Regions from separate parts of the Paenibacillus sp. NPDC056579 genome, predicted to be linked through region 2. Evidence: predicted binding sites of a transcription regulator. Region 2 holds the regulator's gene; each other region holds the start of a gene.
What was found. The regulator LexA, encoded in region 2, represses DNA repair genes until DNA is damaged. The targets are predictions, from matches to a motif close to CGAACATATGTTCG.

Region 1: the regulator LexA is predicted to act here: its motif matches at 7,176-7,189, upstream of ACFQ88_RS02625 (YhjD family protein).
Region 3: the regulator LexA is predicted to act here: its motif matches at 5,676-5,689, upstream of ACFQ88_RS28885 (SPL family radical SAM protein).

What each region holds. Positions count from the first base shown of each region.
Region 1 covers NZ_JBHTVD010000001.1:544,145-554,289, reverse strand. The annotation lists gene ACFQ88_RS02660 (M81 family metallopeptidase) at 1-252, opposite strand, end outside; gene ACFQ88_RS02655 (NAD-dependent epimerase/dehydratase family protein) at 494-1,192, opposite strand; gene ACFQ88_RS02650 (DoxX family protein) at 1,278-1,685, opposite strand; gene ACFQ88_RS02645 (LysR family transcriptional regulator) at 1,804-2,655, opposite strand; gene ACFQ88_RS02640 (GNAT family N-acetyltransferase) at 2,794-3,300, shown strand; gene ACFQ88_RS02635 (ABC transporter ATP-binding protein) at 3,385-5,124, opposite strand; gene ACFQ88_RS02630 (ABC transporter ATP-binding protein) at 5,142-6,929, opposite strand; gene ACFQ88_RS02625 (YhjD family protein) at 7,217-7,600, shown strand; gene ACFQ88_RS02620 (hypothetical protein) at 7,593-7,778, shown strand; gene ACFQ88_RS02615 (ABC transporter substrate-binding protein) at 8,457-9,779, shown strand; gene ACFQ88_RS02610 (LacI family DNA-binding transcriptional regulator) at 9,896-10,145, shown strand, end outside.
Region 2 covers NZ_JBHTVD010000001.1:267,077-277,221, reverse strand. The annotation lists gene metH (methionine synthase) at 1-123, opposite strand, end outside; gene ACFQ88_RS01420 (1,2-dihydroxy-3-keto-5-methylthiopentene dioxygenase) at 385-927, shown strand; gene ACFQ88_RS01415 (HAD family hydrolase) at 999-1,814, opposite strand; gene ACFQ88_RS01410 (hypothetical protein) at 1,867-2,370, opposite strand; gene ACFQ88_RS01405 (aldo/keto reductase) at 2,408-3,397, opposite strand; gene ACFQ88_RS01400 (DUF896 domain-containing protein) at 3,416-3,610, opposite strand; gene ACFQ88_RS01395 (LysM peptidoglycan-binding domain-containing protein) at 3,741-4,109, opposite strand; gene lexA (transcriptional repressor LexA) at 4,256-4,879, shown strand; gene glnA (type I glutamate--ammonia ligase) at 5,035-6,414, opposite strand; gene ACFQ88_RS01380 (MerR family transcriptional regulator) at 6,456-6,866, opposite strand; gene ACFQ88_RS01375 (methionine gamma-lyase family protein) at 6,963-8,210, opposite strand; gene hflX (GTPase HflX) at 8,203-9,525, opposite strand; gene ACFQ88_RS01365 (AAA family ATPase) at 9,522-10,145, opposite strand, start outside.
Region 3 covers NZ_JBHTVD010000009.1:115,891-126,035, forward strand. The annotation lists gene ACFQ88_RS28855 (DMT family transporter) at 1-759, shown strand, start outside; gene ACFQ88_RS28860 (LOG family protein) at 1,120-1,707, opposite strand; gene ACFQ88_RS28865 (DinB family protein) at 1,971-2,468, opposite strand; gene ACFQ88_RS28870 (TRAP transporter substrate-binding protein) at 2,591-3,628, opposite strand; gene ACFQ88_RS28875 (TRAP transporter large permease) at 3,682-4,980, opposite strand; gene ACFQ88_RS28880 (TRAP transporter small permease) at 4,981-5,481, opposite strand; gene ACFQ88_RS28885 (SPL family radical SAM protein) at 5,714-6,670, shown strand; gene ACFQ88_RS28890 (glycine C-acetyltransferase) at 6,894-8,069, opposite strand; gene tdh (L-threonine 3-dehydrogenase) at 8,044-9,153, opposite strand; gene ACFQ88_RS28900 (helix-turn-helix domain-containing protein) at 9,381-9,944, shown strand; gene ACFQ88_RS28905 (Gfo/Idh/MocA family protein) at 10,061-10,145, opposite strand, start outside.

The sequences.
Region 1 (10,145 bases), 280 kb from region 2:
TGCCGCCTCTGCCGACACGATTCCGCTTGGAGTTGCCGACGCATAAATCCCGGGCTCAAGCAGAACGCTCCGTTGATCCGCAGCCTCGATAACGCCTCCCATGGTTGTGCGGGTATGCCGGAATGCTTCCAGAAAAGCCTCTTTCCCTACGGTGAAACCATCGAGAAAGTCCTCCCATTGCGTTAATCCAGGTGCGAATGTATTCGTTTCATGATAGACGCCTACTACACCAATGCGCAGCTGAGCTGACAAGAGTACGGGTCACCTGCCTTGTTCCATATATTGGGTTTGAGAGATTATGGAAACAGTGTAGCACGAGTCAATATTTTATATCAAGAAAATAATTTTACATTTAGAAATTTTTATTGTGGTCCAGGCAAAAAAAAGCGCCTGACTTGTTGTCAGAACGCTTTTCACTATGCTGCCGCCCGGCTTCCTTTCGTTCCGTACCGGCTGCGAGCACTTGTTGAGTTTTCCGCACCTAGATCGGTCACTATCGTTCAGCCAGGATTTTAATATCCTTGCTGTATAAAATGGATTTCTCATACCCTTTAGTAACCGTATGAATCATCGCTATCCCTAGCTCTTTTAACGTTATCACCCCTTGCGGAACAAGAAGCTTCACAATCGGATACAGCCAGGACAGAGCATAATAATACCCGTGAGTATGCTTCAATCCTTTTGTCGGATGGATGTAACCCGGCCGGAACATATAAGTTTTTTTGAACGGCAGCTGCAGCAGCTCGTTCTCCGTCTTTCCTTTCACCCTTGCCCACATGCTTCTCCCCTTCTCCGAGCTGTCGGTCCCGCTCCCGGAAACATAACAAAATACCATGCCGGGATTCAGCTTGCATAACATGCCTGCTGCATGCAGGGTCAGCTCATAGGTCATCCGGTAATATTCTTCTTCTTTCATCCCAACAGAAGAAACACCGAGGCAAAAATAACAGGCATCGTGGCCTGCCAGCTGCGATTCGATCGGGGATAAATCGAAAAAATCGGCATGGATAATCTCCCTCAATTTGCCATGGACGATTCCGCACGGCTTACGGTTTATAACTAACACTTGTTCAATATCCGGATGCATCAAGCATTCATGCACCACGCCCTCCCCTACCATTCCCGTAGCTCCGGTGACTATCACTTTGGTCTTGCCGCCTGAGTCCCCGTTTCTCGCTTGCGTAATGTCCATACATGCCCTCCATCTTCGGATTTACCGTAAGAAGACCGCCCGGTTACCCGAGCAGTCCTCTGCTTATCTTAGCTATGTACTTTCTTCATCTGTCCAGCTCTCTGCTTTGTATAGGAAAGAGGCTGCGCACTCTTCCGTCCCTTAACCATATGCCGCCCCAAGCCAATATGGCGATATAAACCGGAAACAACACATGAGTAAACAACGGTGCATCCATACGTACGTGCGTAGCAATGACTCCGCCGAAATAGCCGGTTAGCAGCAGAGCTCCTAAGAACGATGTACGAGGGATCGCATACAAAATAGTCGATATAAGCCCCAAAATTCCAATAACCGCAATATGATGCTCCGCAAATCCAAGTACCAACGTACCTTCTACTACCGGTGCCGGTTTGACCAGCTTCATGATACTATCAAACAGCATAAACAAAATGACAATTCCGCTCATGATACGTGACGTCCAGAGAGTTCCTTTGGAAATGTTAGCTTTCATCGATTAGCCACCTTTTCGTGAATTTGGTTGATTTCATCTTAACACATACAAAGGAGCCGAATTTCTTTCAGATTGCTTTTTTCGCAAATAGTGCGCTGTCCATCTAAATGAAATCTTACTATACGCCTAACAATTGCAATCCCAGCTTTACGCTGATATGATCACGCTGCTCCGTCAAGTAGTGAGCATAATATGCAGTGACCGGCGCCTTGTATTCACATGGCAGCTCGACCAGCTCCTCCTTATCCAAGTAGGGCTGTGCCACGGACCGCGGTAAAAACCCGAACCCCGCCCCCTTTAAGAGCATCGTAAGCAGGATCATGGAATGATCCGTTTGTAAGGGCGGAACATATCCCGCGCCAACCATTTGGGCAAACCATTCCTGGAACGCCGCCCCCCATTCAATATGACAATACTCCGGGGAATAAAAATCGGCCCTGCTGACGATCGAACCTCTTGGCTTGGCCGAAACAAGAACATATTCATCCTCAAACAGACATTGTGCCGAGACTTTCGGGTGGGACGGAGCGTCATTGCGAATCGCAACATGAACCAGGCCATCCAGCAAAAGATCTCTAATCATATAGCTTGAATCAATATAGCTTAGAAACTTGACCGCTACCTTCGGACGGTTCCTCCGGAACGAGAGGATTTGCTCCAAATAACGAAAATGCCAGACAGCTCCCGGTCCGCTCAAAATGATATAGTGCTCCAGCTCCTCCGATAACGTCACTTTGCTTTCTTCAAACAGCCTCAGCATCCTCTCTGCGTATGGAAGAAACGCTGTTCCAGCCGGAGTCAAGCTTACATTCCGGTTGTCGCGAAGCAGCAAAACCTTGCCTATCTCACTCTCCAGCCCTTTAATTCTGGCAGTTACAGCGGATTGGGAAATATGCAAATGCTCCGAGGCTTTTGTAAAATTACGGTACTTGCACACGGCCAAATAAGCTTCCAAATGAGATAAATCCACTTTGCACACCTCAATGATTCGATTTATTAATTATTAGCATTTGTAAAATTCGTTATACAAATAGTACATTTTTCGATACGATTTCACTATAGCGGAAAAATTGTGATTATTAACAACCCAGCTGGAGGAGATGAAAAAATGTCAGACAATCTCTCAATAAAACAAATCCATTCCATTAGCCCTCACAGAAACGAGCTTACAGAGCTTCTGATCGAGGTGGTACAAGATGGGGCTTCGATCGGGTTTCTGCCTCCGTTATCAGTCGCGGATGCAGAGCATTACTGGGATCACGTAGTAAATCCTGATGTCGTACTATTTGTCGCAGCGATAAATCAACGGGTCGTTGGGAGCGTTCAGCTTCATCTGTGTACGAAACCGAACGGAACTCATCGGGCCGAAATCGCCAAATTGATGACCCGCCCTTCGTTTCGCCGCAACGGTATCGGTCGATTGCTTATGCAGGCCGCTGAGGAGCGGGGCAAGCAGGAGAACAGGTCGCTGCTGGTTCTGGATACAAGAGAGGGGGATCCTTCCAATCGCCTGTATACATCGCTAGGATATGAACAAGCCGGCCGAATCCCTTGTTATGCACAATCTGCTGACGGCAGCCTCGATGCAACGGTTATCTATTATAAAATCATATGATAATGTTCATATAAACCTGGGCACCTCTAAGCGCAAAAAATCCGGGTCATCCACTTCATGTGAATGTCCGGATCTCCAATCCTGCTACGCTTCCATCGTTGATTCGGTATATGCATCGCTCATCGTCGATACAAGCCTGCGGTATACATCTCCTTTGGCCATCAATTCGTAATGCGTCCCTTGCTCGACCACTTTGCCGGACTGAATGACCATTATCAGATCGGCGTTGCGGATTGTCGACAGCCTGTGGGCGATGATTAACGTCGTCTTCCCTGCTCGCAGCTCATCGAGATTTTTTTGCAGCTTCTGCTCCGTTTCCATATCCAGCGCCGATGTCGCTTCGTCCAAAATGAGAATTTCCGGGTCGCCCATAACCGCTCTGGCTATGGCTACCCGCTGCCTCTGGCCGCCGGATAACGTATAACCGCGTTCACCGACTATCGTATCGTACCCCTGATCCAGCGACATGATAAAATCGTGAATTTGCGCAGCGCGGCAAGCCTCGATCATTTGACTCTCGGTAATCCCTTCCCGCCCAAGCAGCAAATTGTTGCGGACCGTATCCGGCAGCATAAACGGCTCCTGGAATACGACGGCCACTTTGCCCATCCAATCAGCCATTTGTATATCGGAGAGCGGAATGCCGTTGACGCGGATCGAACCGCCGCTAGGCTCGAAGAACCTTAACAAAAGCTGGGTAACGGTAGATTTGCCGCCTCCGCTGGAACCGACAATGGCAATTTTCTCCCCGAAAGGAAACGCTAAATTCATCTTGTCCAGAATGATCCGGTCCGTTCCCGGATAGCTGAAGGTGACCTCATCGAATTCCAGGCTGCGAATCTTGGACTGCATCGGCACGGTGCCGTCATTCATTTTCTCTTGATCGAAAATCCCTTTGACGCGGTCGACAAAGGCCAGCTTTCCGGACATGTTCATAACAAAATCGAATACTGTCTGAAAATTGGTAAATAACTGGTTCGAATATTGATATACGATGACGAACAACCCGATCGAGACATCTCCTTTGATTACCGAATAACCGCCGAAGATGAGCACGCTCATCCTTCCGATCCATTGGACGCTGTTGCTCAAGAGAAGCTGGGTATTCGACAGCTTGCCGTTCTGCATGACCTTATCGAAGAAAAGATTAAAGGAGCCGCGGAACAGCTTCTCTTCCCACGTCATCCGGTTATAGGCGATAACTTCCCGCGTCGAGGAGATGCCTTCCTCAATTTTGGTAAGCAAATCGCCGCGCTTCTCCTGCATTTCCTTTGTTTGCTGCCTCATGATCGGGGCGTAATAGCGGCCGATTCCGATATACAATGCGCTGAACACAGCAACAATAGCCAGTACAATCGGGCTGTTCCAGCCGATGATGATCATGAGAAGCGCCGTACCCGCAACCTGTTGAAGGCCACGGGGCAATTCTTCGGCGACGAATGTAGATACGTTCTGCAGGTCGCTTGTAAAATACTGCACCCATTTGGCCGTCCTGCTGTCTTGAATCGAGCTGACCGGGGTCCGCTGGATGACAGACATCAAGCTGCTGCCGATTTGTTTATGAAGCACAAGCCCGTTCATTCTTGTCAAATATCTGCCCCACCATGTCAGCACATAAGAGGATGTATAGGTAAAAGTGAAGTACAGCAGCACCCAGCTCAGCTTGTCGTAATGCTTGCCGACGAGTACATCGTCGATCAAAAACTTTTGCGAGCCCTGCGCCATAATTTGCGCGGACTGCGAGAGGACCAGCACCAGCATGCTGAGCAGAATGCCCCAGCGCGCCTTGACCGCATAGCCCCATATCCATCGGATTGTCTCCATCTGCCTATTCCTTCCTTCTATCCGTGAGCGATACGGTCCGTTTCCAATTCATACAGCCAGCCGCGGCCTGCAATGAGCTCGTCATAGCTGCCGACCTCCGCCACCTTTCCGTCCTTCAATACAACGATCCGGTCATAATCGCGAACGGTAGATAGACGATGGGCAACCGTTATGGTCGTACGTCCATTCATTAGATGCTCAAGAGCGTTCAGCACCTCGCGTTCGCTGACGTTGTCGAGTGCGGAGGTAGCCTCATCCAGCAGGACGATACGCGGATTTTTGATGAACATCCGTGCTATTGCGATGCGCTGGCGCTGCCCCCCTGACAGCTTCACGCCGCGTTCCCCAACATTGGTATCGTATCCGTTCGGCAGCGCCGTAATGAAGTCGTGCGCGTTCGCCGCTTTGGCTGCTTCATGCACCTCGGCTTCCGTAGCTTCGGGATTGCCGAAGCGGATATTTTCCATAATGGTCGTACCGAACAGGTACGTCTCCTGAAACACAATGCCGATCCCATCCCTCAGCTGATCCAGCGACATCTCCTTCAGCGGTACGCCGTCGAGACGTATTTCTCCCGCGTTGGGGTCATAAAACCGGTCTATCAGCTTTAACAATGTAGACTTGCCGTTGCCGCTGGTGCCGACAAAAGCAACTCGTTCACCCGCTTGAATCTCCAGCGTAAAGTTGGTCAAAATCTGCCGGTCGTTATAGCCGAACCGGACACCGCGGAAGCTGACATTTCCGTGAATGCGCGGCAATACTTTGGGCTGCGCAGCCTCCTTCACATCCGGCTCGAGACCCATGAAATCCTTCAGCTTCTCCCCTTGGTGCAGCAGCAAGCTTTGATCCATAAAAATAGAGACCAGCTGCGACGATTGACGGCTCAGCATTTGGTAATACATTGTGAACGCAACGAACTCGCCGACGGTCAGCGAGCCTATCCGGTTCAAGTACGCTCCGTACACGAACATGACCATCATCCCGGCAAACGAAGACAGCTGACGGGCCAGTGCCCGCAGTCCGCGGTACACAAACTGCATCTTCTGGCTCTCGTTGTAGCTCTCGTGCTTTTGCTGAAACCGTTCGAGGTCCCACGATTCGCTCCGGTACGCCCGCATTTCCGTTATGCCGGTAATGCTCTCGTAGATTTTACGGTTCCAATCCGTTCTGCGGTCTCTGGCGATTTTGCCCCAAAAGGACGTTTTTTTCGTCAGAAACGGCCCGACCAAGTAATACAGCAAAAAACAGGGCAGCGTGGCGAGCGTAAGCGCCGCATTCATGTGCAGCACGAAGCCTAAAGCAACGAACAGCAGCAGCGCATTATTGATGAGACTTGGAAAATGCCGCTGGTAAATGCTCTGCACCGCCTGCACATCGCTGTTCAGCAGCGACAGCGTCTCTCCTACCGCGTGGCTCTCGTAATACGAGAAGCTGAGCCGGCGCAGCTGCTTGATACAGTCGAATTGGAGATCGCGCGAAGCTTTCTCCCGAATGAGCCGCGACAGCAGGTTGTTGGCAGCCATTGCGGCGAACATACATAATAGGATCAGCACCAGACCGCCTATAATCAGCTTGAATTTCTCAGCGTTGCCTGCCATGACAATATCGTCAATGATGTGCTGCAGTACCCGGAAAATACTCATTTGTGAAAGCGATATCAACAATCCGCACACAATAAACAGAAGCATTTGCCATTTGTACGGCTTGAGATAAGTCAGGAGCCACATATAAATTTTAAAATAATACATTCCGTTTTTATCCGGGTCCCGTTCAAATTCCATTCTTCGCATTCGTGCTCTCGGCACTTGTTCCAAGCAGCTCATCCCTTCCGTATTTACGTAAGCAAGATTATCCATCAAATATCAGAATATCACAGTAAGGATCGCCGTTGAAATGGATGATGTTATTTCAATACATGGATTAAATTGCCATGTCGAAAACCGCCTAGTTCCCGAACTCGGCATTTCGGGCTCGCGCACAGACACTCCGTTTGTGCAAATCATATAGATTCAATCGCCTTATAATCTGCTTCCTTTTTGCATATTGAATAAAGAACGTGCGTTCGCATATAATAAGTGTTGAGGTGATTCCCATGAACGCAACCGAGAAAGAAATGAATTTGATCAGCGACTACATCCTGCTGCCCATCGTCATATCGATTGTGAACAAGAACCGGCTGGAGATGGAGACATCCACCGCAATGCTGAGAAACTTGTACGCTTCGGCGGCCGAAATCGTGATGAACCGGATGCGTGAGGACTTGAATGCCGTCAGGCTGCAGCTTAAAGAGCTTAACATTTGCGTGATCGATTCCGTAGAAACCCGGGATCACGACAGCGTGCATTATCCGTATCTATTGCGCGGGCAGAGCGGGCGATTTACAATAAGAAAAGAAGCGGTGAAAGCGGAGGTCGGCCGACGGCTAAGCCGTTACATCACCGAAGTGATCAAACCGGAGGTTGTTGTCCATGATTGAAAAGTACATTTTAAGAGACGAGCCGGATAAAACGATGTTCGTCTTCGCCAAGAATGGCAAATACTACGGCCACATTGTGAAGAACAAGACGGAGAAAGCACCGGCCAAATTCGTCTTTGAAACGGAGTCGTATGAATCCGTCGAGGCGCTTAAGGCAGCCTATCCGCAGCAGGAATAGTCTGCCCCTGCTGCTTGGGGATGCGGGCATAATTACTTCAACTCACCGGCACCAGCCTCGCTTGAAATTCGTCTACGTAGCGCTAAATCTCTTCATTACGCTTCACAATAATCCGCTTCTCTTCATACTTATCGGTAATTTCCATAAGTGTGCGAATCGCTTGCTTATCGTAACCATGATTCCATTCGAAGAGGATTTGATAATGGACCCCCTCTACAATCCAGCTGTTTCCGGCTAGTGTTTCCTGCAGTATGGCGTCCCGAACCTCCCTTGATAAAGGGTTATTTATGTCTATTTCTAATATACATAGAAACGACCGAATTCCTGCTTACTTAACTTTTCCGGACAAATTTGGGGCCGGCGAGCAAGATTTCACTATAAACAAAATTTCCATCTTGCAAACGATTACATTTCACATTATACTCATTTCATTAGCTGTAGGTCAACTTAGATTGCATCTCGGTACGTCACCTCCGCTATTTTCAGGCTATCAGCTGATTAAGAAACCTATTCGACAGGAGATCGGCGTCTATAAATGAAATCGATTTCAGTCTATATGGAGGTGATGACGACCCCCTGCCATTTTGCATACAGCCATTGTAAGCACTATCCTTCCCTTGCTTTGAATCGTATCGAAGCTTTTAACCATGGTTCATATTTAAAAGGAGGTCGTATTCGTTGTATACAAAAAAACTCATAGTATTGACCGCACTGCTTGCCGTTGTCTTGTCAGGCTGCAGCCGGACAGCACCCGCCAACAATCCCGAAGCCGAGGCTCAAGCCCCTGTCAATACCGAGCCCGCCGAGCTCGTCGTGTACTATCCGTTCCCACAGGACTGGGACCAGGACAAATTCACCAAAACCTTCAGCGAGCCCCTCACCAAAAAGCATCCTCATCTTACGGTAAAATACATAGTCGGAGGCTCCAAAGGCACCTCGATTCCTGAGCTTATTACAGCGGGACAACAAATTGACATCGTAGCGTCTTCCATAGGCGTAACTCCCGCCAATCTTCTCGATGCCGGACTGCAATACGATATTACACCGCTCATAAAAAAGTTCAAATATGATCTTGCCAAGATCGATCCCTCCATGGTCGATTTGGCCAAACAGATGGCCGACGGAGGCCTGTACGGACTCCCTGTTCTCGTCCCTCCCGCCACTATTTATTACAACAAAGATTTGTTCGACCGGTTCGGAATTCCTTATCCTAGCAACAGCATGACATGGGACGATCTCATTGATCTGAACAAAAAGCTGACCCGCCAGGACAACGGAACGCAATACTTTGGATTCGGCACCTCCTACAACCATTATTTGCTGTTAAATCAATGGTCCATCCCGCTGGTGGACAAGAAAACGAAAACGGCCACATTTACTTCCGACGACAGATGGAAACCGTTCGCCGACAACTTCCTTCGTCTGTACAGCCCATCTGCTTATGCCTCGCTGCAAGGAAATCAAATGTCGGAGCCGTACGAACGCAACCAATTTTTCAAAGATCGCACCTTTGCGATGTTCCTGGCCCATACAGCGCTGGAGCCGGCTGAACGGCTAGAGGGGATGAATTGGGATCTCGCACCCTACCCTGTATTCAAAGATAAACCCGAGCTTGGCCCTCAAGCGTACCCGACCTACTTCTATATAACGACTACATCCGAGCATAAGGATCAAGCCTTCCAGGCGCTCACCTTCTGGACCTCGGACGAGTTTCAGCAGGACAATGCCAAGAAAGGCTACTTTGTCCCGATCTCCAGCAATCCGGAAGTCATGAAGGCTTTCGGTCAAGAGAATCCGCTCTATAAAGGTAAAAACGTGATGGCACTTCGGCCGAAAAAATACGCCCCCGCCGGGGATGTAACCAAATATGACAACGCCGCCAGCCGTGTGCCGGACTTGAAGAGCGTCATCCAAGGCAAAAAAGATATCAATACGGTGCTGCGCGAAGCGACCGAATCGGTGAACAAAACGATTGAGCAGCAGGAGGCCGCCAGCAAGTAATGCTAAGCGATTTCAGGCTGGTACGCTTGGTGTATCAGCTTGAAATCGATTTCGTAATAGAGTATATTTTTAACAACGATAAAAGTGCCTATTAACTACGGATAAGGTTGATGAAGATGGATATTAAAATCGTCGATGTAGCGGCTAAAGCGGGAGTCTCCTCCGCGACCGTCTCGCGTGTGCTCAATAACAGCAGCAGCGTTACGGCAGCGACCAAAGAAAAAGTCATGAAGATCATTCACGAGCTCGGCTACCAGCCGAATGCCGCAGCCAAAAATTTGCGTTCCCAGAAAACGATGGCCATCGGAGTCATCGTACCCGAAATAAACAACTCCTACTACGCCGAAGTTATCAAAGGGATTGAGA
Region 2 (10,145 bases):
GTCCAGATCCTCTCCGCCAAAATCTTCGGCGGTCAAATTTTCCTGTTGGATCATCGTACCCATAGCGCCGTCCAAAATCATAATTTTCTTCTCTAACTGTTCCTGCAATGATGTTTTACTCATCCCAATCTTCCTTTCACCGACGCCCTTCCAATGAATATCTTGGATGTATGGCCCATTTTCCTATATATACACCACAAAAAGTCGAATATTGTAAGCTTAAGTTTACCAGAAACATTACCTATTGAAAAGCAATTCCAACCGTTTTCCTTTGAATAATCTTTATAATTCCTATTGGTTTTGTCGTGAATAGGCCATCGACAGAAGCTGTTATTTCATCTATAATAAAAGAAGCAACTATTTTTATTCGAAAGAGGGATTAGCATGGCAGAAATTCGCATTCGCAACACCAACGAGCGCATCTCCGGCGAACAAAATGTAAAAGCATTTTTGGACAAACAAGAAGTATTGTATGAGCACTGGGATGCCAACAAGCTTCCTGCATCGCTGCAAAATAAATTCACATTGTCTGACGAAGAAAAAGCGGAAATTTTGGCAACCTTCGAACCGGAAATCAAAGATTTGGCAAGCCGCCGCGGCTACTTGACTTGGGATCTGATTGCCTTGTCCGATGCTACTCCTAACTTGGATGAACTGTTGAAAAAATTCGAACAGGTTCATACCCACACTGAAGATGAAGTTCGCGCAATTACGGCTGGTAAAGGCATTTTCATCATCAAAGGTACGGACGATGTTGGATACTTTGATGTTGAGCTGGAAGCCGGCGATGTGATCTCCGTTCCGGAACATAAACCGCACTTTTTCACACTTATGGAAAATCGTCAAATCGTTGCCGTTCGTTTGTTCATCGAAACCGAAGGCTGGATCGCTCATCCTTTCGCGGATCCAAACTTCCAACAAGCCTAATCGTACAAAAGACCCTCTGCTTAGTCGTAAAGCGGAAGGGTCTTTTTCTTAATCTTGTTAGCTTAAATCTATTATTTAACTGTATTAATAGAATGATTAATAGTATCAATAACACCTTGGATTTCTCTAAGGTTCGTTATTTCATAAGCCGGAACGATTTCATCCGTCCGGGATACAGCATGACGATTGATCCACATGTTAGGCATGCCTACTCGTCCGGAGCCCAGTATATCCGTTGTCAGCTTATCCCCAATCATAACCCCTTGCTCAGGAGTAATACCGAGAAGATCCATAGCATGATGGAAAATCGACGAAGCAGGCTTTCCTTCACCAAAGTTCCCTGAAATAACAATATGATCAAAATAAGGAGCAAGATCCGGAACTCCAGCCAATTTTTCCTTTTGCAGGTCAGGTGAACCGTTCGTGAGCAGAAGCAGCTTGTAGTTCCCCTTCAGCTGCTTCAACACCTCGAATGTCTCCTCATATACAAAAGGGCGCTTCCGGCGTTCTGCCGGGAACAACTCACCGAGCTTGTAGCCGAGCTCCGCATCGTCGATCCCTAGCGCTTTAAGACCTAGAGTCCAGGATTGCGTCCGATATCCTGGCGCAAGCTGCTCGAGCTTGCGGAAATTGTCATTCTCCCCTTCGGTGAAGTTAGCCCAAAGGCCTTCAAAAGGGTTAATTCCGATCATTTGGGTGAACGGAAACGTTTCATATGACTCATACAGCGCGCGAGCTTCTATGCGTACCGCCGTTTCCAGCTCCGACGGGTCAATATCGTAATATTTTGCAGCTTCTTCGCAAGTAGCCTGAAACGCTTCCTTCACACTGCGGTCATCCCACAGCAATGTATCGTCCAAATCAAAAAGTACCGCTTGTATGCTCATTCTCATTCCATCCTTTTCCCATGAAGTATGATACGGCCATGTTGTCCGATCTTTAACTTATCTTTAGCTTTACGGCATTATGTTCAGCGAATTCCTGCAGATGCTCTGTCAGTGCTGCCATATCGAATCGGTGATACAATTTCGTGAATACCCATCGGGTTTTATTGGTTGAAATGACAACCGCGTCTTTCAATATCTCAATCTCTTGAATGTGTGCGGCATCGACTCTTTTATCCCCTGAGAATCTGCGCGACACTAAATAGTTTTTCCCGATTCTTAAGAATGGGCGGCGAACAAAAAAGATGAACAAACCTAGAGCCATGTAACTGCCCCCGGTTACCCAATACAAATTATCGCTCTGGTAAGTGTCCCTGAATGCAATGTAACAAAAAATCCCTATGCAAAACAGTACGATCGGCATTACCCAGCTTCGTCCGCGGATAGTCACCGTGCCGTCGGATGCCGTTTCGTTTACCAGCGGCTTGCCCTGCTTCGTTCTTACTTTATTGGCAGCTTTGGAGTTTTTCTGAACCATTCGTTCCCACTTTCGAGACATGCTTGTTATCTCCTTATAGAAGTCTTTACGACCCTCATTATACTCGACGTGCGAATTTCTCAATAAAACGGTAAGGGTAATCGTCTTCCAACGCGCTGACCCGGTCGAGTCTTGTCCAATGTTCGTCCGTGAGTCTCCAGCCTACGGACCCCATATTCTCCTCGAATTGCTCGAGTGTGCGGGCGCCAAAGATCGGGGATGTTATGCCGTTCTTATTAATCAGCCAGTTCAGCGCCACTTGAGCGGGAGTTTTGCCGATTTCATCGGCAATAGCGGTCACCTCGTCCAGGATGCGGAAGTTTTTATCCGTATTTCGGAGCTCCCATCGGCTCTCCCCGGCCTTAGAAGATAACCTTCCCTCAACCGGCTCCTGGCCTCTTACATATCTTCCGGTTAGAAATCCGCCGCCGAGCGGTGCCCATGGAATGACACCAACCTGTTCCTCAAGACAGAGCGGAATGACTTCACGGTCCATTTGACGGCTAACCAAACTATATTGCGGCTGAATGGATATGAATCTGGCATATCTTGCAAAATCACTATAGCTTAATGATTTCATCAGCTGATACGCCAAAAAGTTGGAGCAACCGATGTATCTGACTTTACCAGATGTCACCAGGTCATCCAACGTTCGAAGCGTTTCTTCAATCGGTGTAATTTGGTCCCATACATGCAGCTGATACAAATCGATGTAATCCGTATTTAAACGCCGCAGGCTCGCTTCTACACCATCCATAATATGTTTGCGCGATAAACCGACATGGTTCACATTGTCACCGGTAGCAAACCGAACCTTTGTAGCCAATATAACATCGGAACGGCGCTCCTTTATCACTTTGCCAACAATGACTTCCGATTGACCGGAAACGTAAACGTCTGCAGTATCTATGAAGTTCCCTCCGGCATCCAGAAACCGATGAATCATCTGAATGGAGTCGGACTCGTTCGTGGTATTACCGAAAGTCATTGTCCCCAAGCACAGCTCGGAGACGGCAATGCCGCTTCTCCCCAAAACCCGATACTGCATTATACTCTTCTCCCCCGATTACTGCTTGTTCTCATCGTCCACAAATTTAATATTATCCAGCTGATTGCGGAGATTGCTCTTGAAAGCTTCTATATAACGCTTTCTTAATGTGTTGCGCTCTTCAATCTCTTCTTCAGTCAGTTCAGACGACTTCGCTTTTCGTGCCAGTTCATTAATTCGCTTGATGTATTGATCGTGTTCTGATTCGTTCATTCCAATCCTCCTGGTTATCGCGTGTCTGGTACATGAAAGCACAAGAACAGACAGCGCCAAATGCATCAAATTATACTTTGACATTACAGGATTCGATTGTCAAGAGCAGGAACAGATCCGTACTCAAACGTTAGGGTAAGACGAGAATTTGTCCTTCATGCAGCACATTCGATTTAAGCTGATTCACTCGCTTCAATTCATATATGTATTCCGAAACATTCTGCCCTTGCTCAAGGTGCTCGTTCGCGATGCTCCAGAGCGTGTCGCCTCTATCGACTTCTACCGTCGACTTCAACGCGCTTCCGTTAGCCGCGGCTAACGCGTCTTGATCTCCACCGAACAGGGAGATAAAAAGACTTAGTATGATTATCAACAGCCCTGCGGCCAGCAAAGCGCCTAGCCTGGCTAGCTTTACTTTATTCATAGACTTCTTATTTGCCTTATGGTTGCGGTTGTGAGTAGATACCGTGCTGCGGATTAATTGTTCATTCATATACATGTTCAACGACCCCCAAACATTTGTTCTGGTATTAAATTAACACGAACAAATGTTTGTGTCAACCGTTTTTTTCGAACTTATGTTTGTACGAACTCCGGTTCTGTGTTATACTTTGGATAATAATTACCAATACTGGAGTGATCGTGATGAGCAAACTATCCAATCGGCAGCTGGCGATACTGGAATTTATAAAGAATGAAGTAAAAGATAAAGGATATCCGCCTTCCGTTCGAGAAATCGGTGAAGCCGTCGGACTTGCTTCCAGTTCTACTGTGCACGGACATCTGGAGCGTCTTGAGAAGAAGGGCCTCATCCGCCGCGATCCAACTAAACCGAGAGCCATAGAGATCACTGACGGCTCCTCTACCGAAGGCAGCCAGTTCGACCTGTCCGTTGCCCGGGTGCCATTGATCGGACGCGTCACGGCCGGTGTACCGATTACAGCTACGGAGAACATCGAGGACTACTTCCCTCTGCCAAGCCACTACGTCGGCGACCACAATGTGTTCATGCTCAGCGTTATCGGCGATAGTATGATTGAAGCCGGGATCCATAACGGAGACTACGTGATCGTGCGCCAGCAGCAATCTGCGAACAACGGTGACATTGTAGTAGCCATGACGGAGGATGATGAAGCAACCGTGAAACGGTTCTACAAGGAGAAGGATCATTTCCGTTTGCAGCCGGAGAATCCTACCATGGAACCGATTCGCTTGAATCAAGTTACCATACTGGGACGAGTTGTCGGAGTATTTCGCGACATCCATTAACATCAAACAGCCGGGATTCACGGAGCCTTCGCTCCTGATCCCGGCTGTTTTTTCTTCTTTCATAAGCATTACCGTTGCTGCATCCTGCTTATTAACACACTCAACCTTTAGACAAAAAGAAAACCCGGCGCCATCCGGCACCGGGTCGTTCCTTATTAATACAGAGTCAAATACTGCTCGCGCTCCCAAGCATGGACTTGCGTGCGGTAAATGTCCCACTCGATTTCTTTAAGCTCTACGAAATGCGCCAGAGCATGATCGCCCAAAGCATCGCAGATCACATCGTCTCGCAGAAGCTCATCCAGGGCCTGCTTCAAATCAACAGGCAAGCTAGGAATGCCTTGCTCCTCGCGCTCTTCCTCGGACATCACATAGATGTTTCTGTCTGTAGGAGGAGGAAGCTGCATTTTATTCTTAATGCCGTCCAATCCCGCTTTCAGCATAACGGCCAGAGCCAGATAGGGGTTCGCCGCCGGATCCGGGTTCCGCACTTCTACACGCGTGCTCAATCCGCGGGAAGCAGGAATACGGATCATCGGGCTGCGGTTGCTCGCAGACCATGCAACGTAGCATGGAGCTTCGTAGCCTGGAACCAGACGCTTGTAAGAGTTGACCGTCGGGTTCGTAATCGCTGCGAATGCGCGGGCGTGACGCAAAATACCGGCCATATATTGTCTTGCTGTTGCGCTTAGGCCCAGCTTGTCGCTTTCGTCATAGAACACGTTCGTTTTGCCGTTGAACAGCGATTGGTGGCAGTGCATACCCGAACCGTTCACGCCGAACAAAGGCTTCGGCATAAAGCTCGCATGAAGACCGTGCTGTCTGGCTACCGTCTTAACGACCAGCTTGAACGTCTGGATTTGGTCAGCCGCTTTGATCGCACTCTCGTATTTGAAATCGATCTCGTGCTGACCTGGAGCTACCTCGTGATGGGAAGCCTCGATCTCGAAGCCCATTTCCTCCAAAGTCAATACGATTTCGCGGCGGCAGTTCTCGCCCAAGTCCATTGGAGCCAGGTCGAAATATCCGCCTTGGTCGTTCAATTCCATTGTCGGATTGCCGTTCTCGTCGGTCTTGAACAAGAAAAACTCCGGCTCCGGTCCGACATTCATATCGGTAAAGCCCATTTCCTCGGCTTCCTTCAGCGCAGCTTTCAGAATGCCGCGCGGGTCCCCAGGGAACGGACGGCCGTCCGGCAAGTAAATATCGCAGATCAGACGGGCTACGCGATCCTCTGTTACCCATGGGAATACGACCCATGTGCTCAGATCCGGATACAAGTACATGTCGGATTCTTCAATACGAACGTAGCCTTCGATGGAGGAGCCGTCGAACATCATTTTGTTATCCAATGCTTTCTCCAGCTGGCTTACCGGAATTTCCACGTTTTTGATCGTGCCCAGCAAGTCGGTAAACTGAAGTCGGATAAAGCGTACATTTTCTTCCTTCGCAATGCGTAAAATGTCCTCTTTTGTGTATGTTTTATCTGTCACGGTCGATTTCTCCTCCTTGGTATCACTAAAATGACAGAGCATGTTCGAAAGACGAACTTAACCCTTGCTCTGATGAAGCCTTTTCATTTCTTGAAGAAACGTGAAAGCTCTCCTTGAATCAAAGATACTTGCCCCCGCTTACCTCCGCCCAGCAGCTGCTGTTTCAGCATACGGTGAAGTTGGGAATCAGTCATCTCTCTTCGCTTCACTTCCGATTGCTCGTTGAGGACCGTTGCTTCCTCGGAGTCTTTGGAAACCGGCAGCAGCACTTGCTTGATGCCCGCTATGTTAACTCCCTTTTCGATCAAATCTTTAATCTCCAGCAGCCGTTCCACATCGTTAAACGAATAGAGCCGCTGATTCCCGCCGGTTCGGGCCGGAATAATAAGTTCATGCTGTTCATAATACCGGATCTGTCTTGCCGTCAAATCGGTAAGTTTCATTACAATCCCAATCGGAAACAGTGCCATATTGCGGCGAATATCATCACTCATGACCTTTTCACCCCTGTTAACAGAAAACCTAACCCCATTGTAACCTCGCTACATAAACGTGTCAAGTTATGTTAGGTTTATGCGATGTATAGGGTGCTACAGCAAACCGCGATCGATCATGTTCTGCAGTGCTGTCAGCACGCCTAACTTGCAGTGGGAATACGTTAATCCGCCTTGCATATAGGCGATATAAGGCTCGCGGATCGGCGCATCGGCAGACAGCTCCAGGCTTCCGCCTTGAATAAACGTCCCTGCCGCCATGATGACCGGATGCTCGTATCCCGGCATATCCCACGGCTCGGGAACCACATGAGAATCAACCGCGGCCGCCTGCTGGATACCCTGTACGAATGCAATCAGATGCTTATCGCTCGTGAAGCGGATCGCCTGAATCAGATCGGTTCTCGGATCGTTCCAGTGCGGATGGGTGACGAAGCCCAGCTCTTCGAATACCGCAGCGGCAAAAATCGAGCCTTTGACTGCTTGTCCGACGAGATGGGGCGCCAGAAACAACCCCTGATAAATGCTGCGAGTCGTACCGAGCATGGCGCCTACTTCCCCGCCGATCCCCGGTGCGGTCAACCGGTACGAAGCGAGCTCGACGTATTCGCTTTTTCCAGCAATGTATCCGCCCGTGGCAGCAAGGCCGCCTCCCGGATTTTTGATCAGGGAGCCCGCCATCAAATCGACGCCGACCTGAGTCGGCTCTATAAGCTCAGTAAATTCGCCATAGCAGTTATCTACGAAGACGATGGCATCCGGCTTGATTTCCTTGACGAATCGGACCATCTCCCCGATCTGCTCGACCGTAAAGGAAGGTCTCCACGAGTAGCCGCGGGAGCGCTGGATACCGATAACCTTCGTCTTCTCGTTAATTCGTGAGCGGATCGCTTCATAGTCCGGCGCCCCGTCTTCTAGCAAGGCAACCTCGCCATAGGCGATGCCCCAATCCTGCAGCGAGCCCTTCCCGTCTCCAGGCTTGCCGATTACCTTGTGTAGCGTGTCGTAAGGCCTTCCCGTAATCATCAACAGCTCGTCCATCGGTCTTAGTACGCCGAAAAGCGCCGTTCCAATCGTATGAGTCCCAGACACAAAATGCGGCCGCACCAAGGCGGCCTCCGCTCCAAACACTTCTGCATACACCAGATCCAATACTTCCCGGCCCCGGTCGTTATAGCCGTAACCCGTAGAGCCCGAGAAATGATAGTCACTTACTTTATGATTTTGGAAGGCCCTAATGACCTTCCATTGATTTTGGTCGATAATGCGGTCGATTTCTTTGATTTTCCCCTCAATAACCTGCTCGGCACGCTCCATCCATGCCGTAATGCGTTCATTAAACATGCTCCGAATTCTCTCCCTTGATTTGTGCCTGATCCATGGCGTAAGCAGCCAGCAAATAGCCCAGTTTATCGTATTCCTTATTGTTTACTCTGACCTGAAGCAGCATATCGTCGCCGTCCACTTCGTTTTCCAGCACTTCGCCTACTCTGTAGACAAGCGATATGACATCGCCTTTTTCCGCCGGAATGCGGAACGTCTTGCAGTCCCCCATCAGCCGCGATTCGATAACCTCGCGAATTTTTTGCAGATCCTCTTCCCGGTAAGCGGAGATTTTCAAATAGTCCCCTTCGACAGTCAGCATCTCGATCTGTTCCTGAGAACACAAATCGATTTTGTTGAATAAAGTAATCTGCTCCTTCTGATGAGCTCCAAGCTCCTCCAGCACCTCGTCGACGACCTTCATTTGCGTTACCATCATCTCAGAGGAGCTGTCCACTACGTGCAAAATAAGATCCGCTTCGTTAGCCTCTTCTAGCGTGGCGCGGAACGCGGCGACCAGATCATGCGGGAGGTTTTGGATGAATCCTACCGTATCCGTCAACACGATCTCCTTGCCGCTTGGCAGCTCCAGCGTGCGGGAAGTCGGGTCTAAGGTGGCGAACAGCTGGTTCTCGACATACACATCGGCTTGCGTCATCTGTTTGAGCAGAGTCGATTTGCCAGCGTTCGTATAGCCTACCAGCGCGACCTGGAACACGCCTGTTTTTTTCCGGCGCTCTCTATGCAGATTGCGGTGACGGACAACCTCTAGCAGCTGCTGCTTCAGTTCGTTGATCCGGTTGCGGATGTGACGGCGGTCCGTCTCCAGCTTCGTTTCCCCCGGACCGCGGGTACCGATGCCTCCGCCGAGTCGGGATAAGTTTTTGCCCTGCCCCGACAATCTCGGCAGTAAATAGCTCAGCTGAGCGAGCTCGACTTGAATAATCCCTTCGCGCGTTTTGGCGCGTCCGGCAAAAATATCGAGAATCAGCTGTGTGCGGTCGATAATTTTTACATCGAGAAACTGCTCCAGATTGCGAACCTGCGCACCGGACAATTCCTGATCGAATATCGCCGTATTCGCATCATGCTGCTCGAGCAGCTGCTTCAGCTCCTCTGCCTTGCCTTTTCCTATAAACCATTTGGAATCTACGTTTTCTTTATTCTGCGTTAACGTATCCAATACCTCTACACCGGCCGTTTCGGCCAAGCTTACGAGCTCGGATAACGAATATTCCGGAGAATAGGCATCCTGCCTTTTTTGCAGAGGGGTAACAAGGCTGACTAATACAGCCCGCTCCTGCTCGTGTTCAATCGTGTGCGTCGTTGGTTTCATAAAGTTTTGTATATCTCCTTTGCAGGTTTTCGCTCCAGCTTTACATCCTCGGGACGAAGGTTCATCAAATCCTGTTTGCTCGGCTGCTGCGTATGCTGATTTAATAGACGAACCGCATGGTTGCGCATCGCCTTTTCGATGAGATTACGGACATAGCGCGCATTGCTGAACGCCGTTTCCGGATCGCTCTGCTGCTTCTCCGTCATAATTTGCTGTCTGATTTTCATCTCTGTCTGAGGCATCAGAGCGTATTCCCGTTCCTTAATCATGATTTCCGCTATTTGCATCAATTGATCGACCGTATAGTCCGGAAAGTCGAGCTGAATGGGAAAACGGGACGGCAAGCCCGGATTCGTATGGAGAAACAGCTCCATCTCCTGTGAATATCCCGCCAGGATAAGGATGAACTGATTCTTGTGGTCCTCCATCGCCTTCACCAGCGTATCGATCGCTTCCTTGCCGAAATCTTTCTCGCCGCCGCGCGCCAAGCTGTAAGCCTCGTCGATAAACAGCACGCCTCCCAGTGCTTTTTTCACAAGCTCTCGCGTCTTCAATGCCGTATGACCTATGTATTCGCCTACCAGATCGGCACGCTCGACTTCAATCAAATGACCTTTACT
Region 3 (10,145 bases), on a different contig from region 2:
TGGTATAAACCGACGCCGAAGCAATGGCTCCTGCTCACGCTCATCGGTCTTACCTCCATTTTCTTTCATCAATTATTTCTCGCTTCAGGAGTCGTTACGACCACAGCGACTAACGCTTCGCTGATTCTCGGGCTGAATCCGCTCACTACCGCCCTTCTAGCTGCCCTGTTCATAGGCGAAAAGATGACTTTCCGGCTGTTCGCGGGCATTTTAGCCGGCTTCTCGGGCGTAGTTATGGTCGTTCTGTCCAGCTCGGGAGAGGCGTCTATCGAAATGTCCGGTTGGGGGGACCTGATCATGGTGCTGTCAATGCTCGGCTATGTTGTCGGCGGCCTTTTGATCAAAGCGATATCGTCCACCGGCATTCCCACCCTCGTCACTACCGCATACTCGACCTTGATCGGGGGCGTGATGCTGAATATCGGCTCGTTTGCAACCTATGGGCCGTCGGCGTACTCGCAGGTTCATTTTACGGCGATGGGTTGGGTGGTCATGCTGCTGTCGGCATGGCTCGCTTCCTCGCTCGGTACCTTGGGCTGGAACCACGGCATCAAGCTGCTCGGCGCCAACAAGACCGCCATGTTCATCAACGGGATGCCGTTCGCCAGCATGGTCGGAGCGGTCTTATTCCTCGATGAGCACGTTCAATGGATCCATCTGCTTGCCTTTGTGCTGACTACCGCGGGTATCGTTATCGGAACGTACCATCCTAAACCGAAAGCAAAGGCGCCATCTCAGGCACAAACGGTCAACCACTAAGGCGACGGTTCGTTCAATGTGGGAGCTCCGAAAAAAAGGGAAGAACCGTCTGCGAGGACGGTTCTTTGCTTGTCTACTTTTATGGATTTTTTCGTAAAACTCCAGAACGGCCCGTTTGTTGAGCAGGGTTGCATTCGTTTCGGACCGTAGATCCGTTATTCCGCCAAAGATGGAACTATTCCCATGGTGATCGGACTACAGATCCTTTATTGCACTAAAATACACTGGTTTCGAACGAAAAAATAGCAAATAGCGGATTCTATGTCCGATCGTACTGCAAAAGAAGCCTATTTCCAAGGAATAGCGGATTCAGTGTCCGATAAACCGCCAGCGCTATTTTCCCAAAGCAAGGGGTGAAGCTTACCCTTTGTTAGCGAGCTCGACCCACTTTTGCCCCTGCTCGACCGGAACATAATTAAGCAATCCTTCGACCAGCCGCTCCGGGTCCGATTCTACGACGAGCAGGCCCAAGTTCTCCTCCCGCATGAATCCTTCGCGGACGGTATGCTTCAGCATATCGATCAGCGGATTGTAAAATCCGCGGACATTCAACAACCCGATCGGCTTCTTATGAATGCCGATTTGCGACCAGCAGGCCGCCTCGAACAGCTCTTCGTACGTGCCCAAGCCGCCCGGAAGTGAGATGAACGCATCGGACAAGCTGGCCATGAGAGCCTTACGCTCATGCATCGTTTCCACTTCGTGAAACTCCGTCAGACCGGTATGCGCCAGCTCTCTGCGGAACAGTCCTCTTGGCATTACGCCAATGGCTTGGCCTCCCGCCGACAACACTTTATCGGCTACGCGGCCCATCAGCCCTACACTCGCTCCCCCATACACCAAGTCCATGCCGTGCGTGACAAGAGCGTCCCCCAGTCGGTTTGCCGCCTGCTCATACTCGGCATGATTGCCGGGATTCGACCCGGAAAATACGCAAATACGTTTGATCTCGTTCATATTCTACCTCCTTAATACTCAATACAGTATAAGATGTTTAGGACTCGATTGCATTATGAACTTGATTCAACGTCGTTCCTTCAAGTGGAGTAATCCCCTGCAGTCAACTAAAAACTCTGCGTACCGAGCAGACTGCAGACTAGACTCATCCCGGACAGCCGAAAAAAGCGCACATTCCCCTGAGTAAAAAAGGAATGTACGCTTTTCATAGCCATTCAATCCTCTAAAAACAGCTTCACCGCACAAAAGCTTGCTTATACTGGAGCCGGCACGCCGATTGCCGCCCACTCTTCTTTCGTCGGCCCATAGACCCCGGACATCTTCACCCCGGCTTGGCGCATTAATACAGTCAGCTGACCCCGGTGATGGATTTCGTGCTTCACGAACAAATCCAGCGTCTTGCCATTTTTCCATTGCTCACCGAAGATGGTTGAAGTATCCTGCAGCTTTTCGTCCGTCCATTGGGCTTCCACGGCTTCCAAGAGAGATTCGGACGCGAAGCGGTAAGCTTCGGCTATAGCTGCAGCAGAAACGGGAGGCTCAATGGATTCTTCCGGAGCGTCGTAACGGAGTCCCGTCGGCTTCAAAATGCCCCCGTTAGGCACCAAATGCCAAGCAAGATGGCCGATCGTCCGGTAGCCCGGAGCTACCTCCTGTTTGAGTGATTCGTCCGTCAAGGCCTCCAGCAGTCTTAGCGTCGCCGCAGCTTCGTTGCGGTATTCTTCTACAAAGTTTTGAATCGATACGTACATAATCGTCGCCTCCATAAAGTGGATATATTTTATTTTAATGTGTGCTCACATGCTTCATGCTTATACTATAGCCCCGAAACACTGACAGCTGTATGTCACACTTTGGGAGGCGGAAAAAATATTTACTTTTTCCTCGCCGCATCGATTTGCTCCAGCACCTCTTTATACTCCGTCCGGTACTTGTCGATCACCGGCTTGACCGCGTCCTGCCAAGGCTTGACGTCCTTGACCTCCGTAATGGTGACGCCGGCAGAGCGCACCTTGGTTTCCGCTTCCTTCTCGTATTTGTCCCACGATTCCCGCTGCGTCTTGACCGAATCGATCGCTGCCTGCTTCACGATTTTGCGGTCCTCCTCGGACAGCTTGTTCCAGGCCGACTGGCTGATCAGCAGCACCTCGGGAACCCGCTGGTGTCCGTCCAAGATCATATGCTTCGCCACCTCGTAATGGTTTGAGGACTGGTAGCTCGGGAAGTTATTCTCCGCCGCGTCGATAACGCCGGTCTGCAAGGAGCTGAACACTTCGCCGTACGCCATCGGCGTCGCATTCGCCCCGAGCGCCGACATCAGGTCGATGTTGATTTTGTTCTGGATGACGCGAACCTTTTGCCCCTTCAGCTCCGCCAAATTCGTCACCGGCTTGCGCGAGTAGAAGTGGCGCGCTCCCGAGCTGTAGTACGCGAGGCCCTTCATCTTCGAGCTCTCCAGGCTGTCCAGCAGCTTGTTGCCGTTATCGCTCTCCAGAAACTTCCACAGATGCTGGTCGCTGTCGAATACGTAAGGAAGGCTGAACACGCCGAAGTTCTTGTTGAATTCGGCCAGCGGCCCGCTGCTGACGCGGGTGAACTCGATGGCTCCGAGCTGCACCTGCTCGATGACCGCCTTCTCCTCTCCGAGCTGCGACGAGGGGAACACGTCGATTTTGATGCGCCCGTTCGTCCGTTCATTGACCAGATCGGCGAATTTCTTGTCTCCAACAACCGTTGGGTAATCCGGAGGGTGCGTGTCCGCCAAACGGAACGTGTACTTTTTGCCTTCGGCTTTGTTGCCGCCGCCCGCCGCCGCTCCCTGAGCCGGCTCCTTCGTGCTGCAGCCCGCAATAACGGCTCCCGCGATAGAAAGTATGGAAATGACGTTCCATGTTTTCATCCATGATTTCATCGTACGATTCCCCTTTTATTATTAATTTATAAAACCCGGCTGAGCAGAGCGCCTTAATGCTTCATCATATTGGGCAGCCACATGACCAGATCCGGTATGTACGTTAGCAGCAGCAGCACGAGACACATGACATAGAAGAAGGGCATCATCGCTTTCGTGCCTTGGCTGATCGATATTTTGCCTATGGCGCAGCCGACGAACAGAACCGTTCCGACCGGCGGAGTCAGCAGGCCGATGCCCAGATTCAGCATCATGATGATGCCGAAATGGACCGGATCCATCCCTAGATGAGTGACGACCGGGAGCAGGATCGGCGTCATGATCAAGATGAGCGGGGCCATATCCATAGGCGCTCCGAGCAGCAGAAGCACGATATTGATGATAAGCAAAATAATAATCGGGTTGTCGGACACGGCGAGCATCGCGTCGGTCACCATACCCGGTATTTTCAAGTAAGCGAGCAGCCAGCTGAAGGCGTCGGATGCGGCGATCAGGAACAGCACCATCGAGACGGTGCGGAACGTTTTTTTCAATATGAGTCCCATCCGGCGAAGCGGAATATCCCGATAAATAAAGAAGGTCAAAATAAAGGCATACAAGCAGGCGAGAGCCCCTGATTCCGTCGCCGTGAACCAGCCGCTGAAGATGCCGCCGAGAATAATAGCCGCGGTCAAGAGCGACATCAGGCCGTCCAGCACAATCTTCGGGATGTCCCTGCGCTCTACCGGATCGCCCTTGGCATAGCCGCGCTTGATAGCATATACATAGCTCGTCGCCATCAACGATACGCATAGGATCAGTCCAGGGACGATGCCCGCGAGAAACAGGCTCGCTATCGACACGCCTCCCCCCGCAGCAAGCGAATACAGCACCAGATTGTGACTCGGCGGCACAACGACGCCTTGAATGGCGGAGGATACGGTCACACCGACCGCGTAGTCGGTATCGTAGCCTTTTTTCTTCATCATGGGAATCATGACCGAGCCGATCGAGGATACGTCCGCAACGGCCGAACCGGAAATGTTGCCGAAGAACATGCACGCAACCGAGTTCACCATCGCCAAGCCGCCGCGAATGCCGCCTACGATCAGCTGCGCCAGGTTGACGAGCCGCAATGCCAGCTTGCCTTCGCTCATAATATGGCCGGCCAGGATGAAGAACGGGATCGTTAGAAGCGAATAGGAGCTGATCCCTTGGATCATCCGCTGTCCTACGACGGCGAGCGGAATGTCCAGATAAATGACCGTCAGCAGCGTAGACAGCACCAGCGTCAAGGAAATCGGAAACCGCAGCAGCATGAGCAGGACGAAGCTTGCCGTTAGGATCCAAATGGCCACCGTCACCTCTTCCATTTAAGCATCTCCCTCCTCGTTGCCCCGATGTCTTCGTGTATCGATCCCGATAAACTGCAGCAGGGAGTAAACGCACACCAGCACGCCTGTGATAGGCATGACGGCGTACATGACGCTGTTCGGCAGCTTCGTTGCCGCAAGAGTGCTTTCATTCATCAATATCGTAAACTCGGTGCCGGATACGATCAAATAGATGCCGAAGGCAAAAATACTCGCATAAATGAGCTTATCGAGAACCCGATTCCACGATGACGGAAATTTGCTTGTCAGCGTATCGATAGCCAAATGCAAATGCTCCCGAAACCCGAAGGCAATGCCCAAAAAAGAAAACCATACTAACAGCAGCAGCGTCACTTCCTCCGACCAGAACAGTACAAAATGAAACAGCTTCCGCGTCATCACCTGGGTTGTCACAATAAGAATCATGGCGAGCAGCGCCGTCAACGAAAACATTTCAAAGAAGCTGTCCACCCATAATGCCGCCCGTTTGATTGTTTTCAATCTCCATCCTCCCCTCTGATTTCGCCCCTCGTGTAAGCACTTACAATTCAAGCGACAAATTCATTGTAATGAAGGACGGCGCGAAAGGGTACGCCACTCGTTTTAGAATGTTTTGTAATTTTTTTAGATGTTTACCGATTTCCAAATGGTTCCATAGCTTGAAATCCGGTCGCAGCTTTGGTACGATCAATGTGCGAACATACATTCCTATTAAAAGAAACGGATGATGGCTATGAAAAAGCCCGTCAAAATACAATATGAGCCGATGCAGGCCAAAACGATTCTAAACCCGGTCAAGGCTCCATCCATGCCGTTCGACTGGTCGATCAATCCTTATCGCGGCTGCCAGCACGGCTGCAGCTTCTGCTATGCCCGCTCCACGCATTCCTTCCTTGGCGTGGAGGCGGACGATACGTTTCAGCGCCATATTTTCTTGAAGCAATCGGCTCCGGACATTTTGCGGGAGCAGCTTCGCAAGCGGATGCGCAGCAGGAAAGCGGCCGAGCTGGGTCAAATCGCCATCGGCACCGCTACCGATCCTTACCAGCAGATCGAAGCGAAGGCGCTGCTGACGCGAGGCTGTCTGGAGGTATTGGCCGAATTCCAGGCTCCCGTCACAATTACGACGCGCTCGCCCCTTATTTTGCGCGATCTGGATCTATTGAAGACGCTGAAGCACGTCTCCGTCAACATCAGTGTGAGCACGTTAAATAATACCGTATGGAAACAGTTCGAGCCTTCCACGCCATCTCCTGCACAGCGGCTTCGCACCGTCCGGGAGTTGAACGAAGCAGGCATACCGACCGGCATTTTCGCCGCTCCGATTCTCCCCCATATTACGGATGGCGAAGCCGATTTATCCGAGCTGATCCAGGCGGCTGCAGACGCCGGCTCCCGGTTCGTTATGCCTTCTTATCTCCGGCTGAGCACGCGAGAGGTGAAGGTGTGGTTTTTCCAAACATTGCGGCAGCACTATCCGCAGCTGGCAGGAGTCTATGCCGACATGTACCATGCTTCGTCCTCTACGCCCGCTCATTACAAGGCCCCCAAGATGAAGCTGATCGATCAATTGCTTCAGAAGCATTCTACGCTGCAGCGCTCCTATCACCCGGCGGATGCTGCACAAAAAGAACCGGCCCGGACGATCTCCATCGAGACCTCCGAACCGGTTCAGTTGACGCTGTTTTAGAGTTTGTCCTCGTTGTTGAGAAACCCATGACACTAAAAAGCTGCAGGGTAACCCGGTGGGGTACCTCCCTCCGGCCGCTGTTGTTTTCGGGAATAACTTAATTATCTCTTTCCAGCGGTAATTTCCCAAAAACAAAGGCGGTCGCTCGCTCCTCCGGGAGATACCCCACCTAACCCCTTAAGCATTTTCTGATTACACGCATTATGACAAGCTAAAGGCTCTGCTACAGCATTCCCAGCTTCTGCCCGGCCCGCTTCAGCGCATCCAAGGCAAAGTCCAGATCCTGCCGTGTATGTCCCGCCGTAACGATGAAGCGGACACGGCCTTTGTCCATAGCTACCGTCGGATAGACGATGCCTTGAGCGAATACGCCCTCCTCCAGCAGCAGATCGGAGAACTGCATCGTCTTCGCCGGGTCTCCAACAATGACAGGGATAATCGGCGTTTCGCTCGCGCCGGTATCAAAGCCGAGCGACTGGACGCCGGAGCGGAAATAGTCCGCATTGGCCCACAGCCGGCCGATCAGCTGGTCGCTCTTTTGCAGAACGCGGATCGCCGCCAAGCAGGAGGCAGCTACCGCCGGAGTCTGCGAGGTGCTGAACAAGAACGGACGCGCCTTGTGAATCAAGTAGTCCTTCAGCACCTGCTCCCCCGCGACGTAGCCTCCGACGACACCGACCGCCTTGGACAGCGTGCCGACTTGCATATGGACTCGGCCGTTCAAGCCGAAATGGTCGGTGATGCCTTTGCCGTTTTTCCCCAGAACACCGCTCGCATGGGCATCGTCAACATAGACGAAAGCGTCGTAGGCCTCGGCCAGCTCTACAATAGCAGGCAGCGGGGCAATGTCACCGTCCATGCTGAACACGCCGTCCGTAACGACAATGCGCTTCTGGAACCCGGCGCTTTGTTTCAACGCCGCTTCCAGCTGATCCATATCCTTATGCGCATAAATTTTCCGGCTCGCCTTGGTCAAGCGGATCCCGTCGATAATGCTGGCATGGTTCAGCTCGTCGCTGATGACTACATCGTCGGGACCGAGCAGTGAAGCCAGCACGCCCTGATTGGTCGTGAAGCCGGACTGGAATACGAGCGCCGCCTCCGTTCCTTTGAAAGCAGCCAGCTCCCGCTCCAATTCATCGTGAATGCGGAGCGTTCCGGTAATCGTGCGCACGGAGCCGCTTCCTGCGCCATATTCCCGGATAGCCTGCTCGGCGGCCTCCTTCAACTCCGGATGCTCGGTCAGTCCCAAGTAGTTGTTGGACGACATCTGCAATACCCGCCGCCCGTTCAGCGTCATCCAAGTACCGGAGCTGCTGTCCCATACCGTCAGCGGGCGATACCGCCCCTCCTTCTTCAGTTGCTCCAGTTCATCATGCAGTGACTGCCAGTTGGCCATGGCTCGTTTCTCCTTTCTCTTTATCGTCCTCGATCACGTTCTCTTCGTGGGTAAATACGATTTTGCCGCACTGGCCGGAAGCCATAAGACCGAACGCCTCCTCATAGCGGTGCAGCGGAAACCGGTGGGTGATGAGCGGAGTCAGATCGATGCGGTTCTGCTCCAGCAGCCCTTTCACTTGATACCAGGTCTGGTACATGCGCCGGCCCGTAATACCATCGATATGCAGCCCTTTGAAAATAATGTGGGACGACAGATCGAGCGACACCTCACGCGTCGGGATACCGAGCAGCGATACGCGCGCAGCGGGTGCGGCCGCCTCGAAGCCTTGCCGGATCGCCTCCGGATGGCCGGACATTTCGAGGATCACCTCCGCTCCCTCACCTCCGGTATAATCCCGAATTGCCTCGGACAAGATCACGTGCCGGCTGTCGATCGTATGGTCGGCGCCCATCCGCCGGGCCAGATCCAGGCGGTAAGGGTTTACATCAACCGCGATGACGGCCCCGGCTCCGCAAGCCTTCGCCACTGCAATGGCCATCAATCCGATAGGGCCGGAACCGATCACGGCAACGGACTTGCCGACAATATCGCCCGACATCACAGTCTGCACGGCATTGCCGAGCGGGTCCTGCAGACAAGCCAGCTCGAACGGCAGCTCCGGCCGGTTGTGAATAACGTTGGACGCCTTAAGAACGGCATATTCGGCGAAGCAGCCGGGAGCTGTAATCCCGAAGCTGCGCGTGTTTGGACAAACATGAGCGTTCCCTGTCCGGCACGCTTTGCATACGCCGCAAACGATATGCCCCTCTCCGGATACCCGGTCCCCCGGCTTCACGTGTACGACCTCCGATCCGACCGCCTCGACAATACCGGCGAACTCGTGGCCGAAGACGTTCGGAGTGACTACCGTCCTCGCCGCCCAATCATCCCATTGGTAAATATGAACGTCCGTTCCGCATATGGATGTCGCTTTCACCTTCACCAATACTTCGTCGGGTCCATAGACAGGTACGGGCACCTCCTTCAACACCGCTCCCGGCCCCCCGGTTTCCTTCACCAAACCGACCATCGTCTTCTCCATGCCGTCCATCCTCCTTTTTACAAAACGCTCATCATAACGCACATTTGTACACGATATAGCACATATATGTTATTATATTATACATATGTACAAGATAATGTACAGACATTCGCCCGGATAATTGAAAAATATTTTTATCCTCCGCAGCCATCGGCTGAGCGGATTGTACGTTTCCCGCATCCTTCGTATATAATGAAAACTAAATCATTGGTTAGGAGCATAACCGCATGGAACACGATCAAATCCATAAAAAAATCGGCCGCAATCTCCAGGCCATCCGCAAGGCAAGGTCACTCAGCCTGGATCAGGTCGCCGAGCTGACAGGCGTCAGCAAAGCCATGATCGGCCAGATCGAGCGCGGCGATTCCAATCCGACCATCTCGATCCTGTGGAAAATCGTCAACGGTCTCCACATTTCGTTCACCACCCTTATTGAGGAGGAGACACCGAGGGTAACCCACATCCGATTTGACGAGCTGGAGCCGTTCTGGGAGGAAGATGGACAGTACCGCGCGTATCCGCTCATCCCTTTCGACCAGAATAAACAATTCGAGGTGTACACGGTCGAGATGGATACTGGATGCGCTCACGAATCCGAGCCCCATAACGAAGGGGTCGAAGAATATATTTTGATGTCCCAGGGCGAGCTTGAGCTTGCGTTCCAACAGGAGACGTACCGGCTGCAGGCGGGCGACGCCGTCCATTTTACAGCCGACAAGCCCCATACGTACAAGAACCTGTCGGACGGCAAGACGGTGTATCACACAATCATTTTTTACCCGAAAAATTAAAAGCCGTCCCGAAAAGCCCCCGTCAGGACTTCGGGCTCACCTGCTTAAGCTCGCAAAAAAAATGACGCTCCCTTCCCACTTGTAACGTGGTATTGGAAGCGTCTTTTGTTATTAGCTTACCGGAATGAATCCTTCACATCCACGGTTACGTGGTCATGGTTAGCCTCCGGCTTGCGGTACGTTGAATTCGCAATAAGCTTC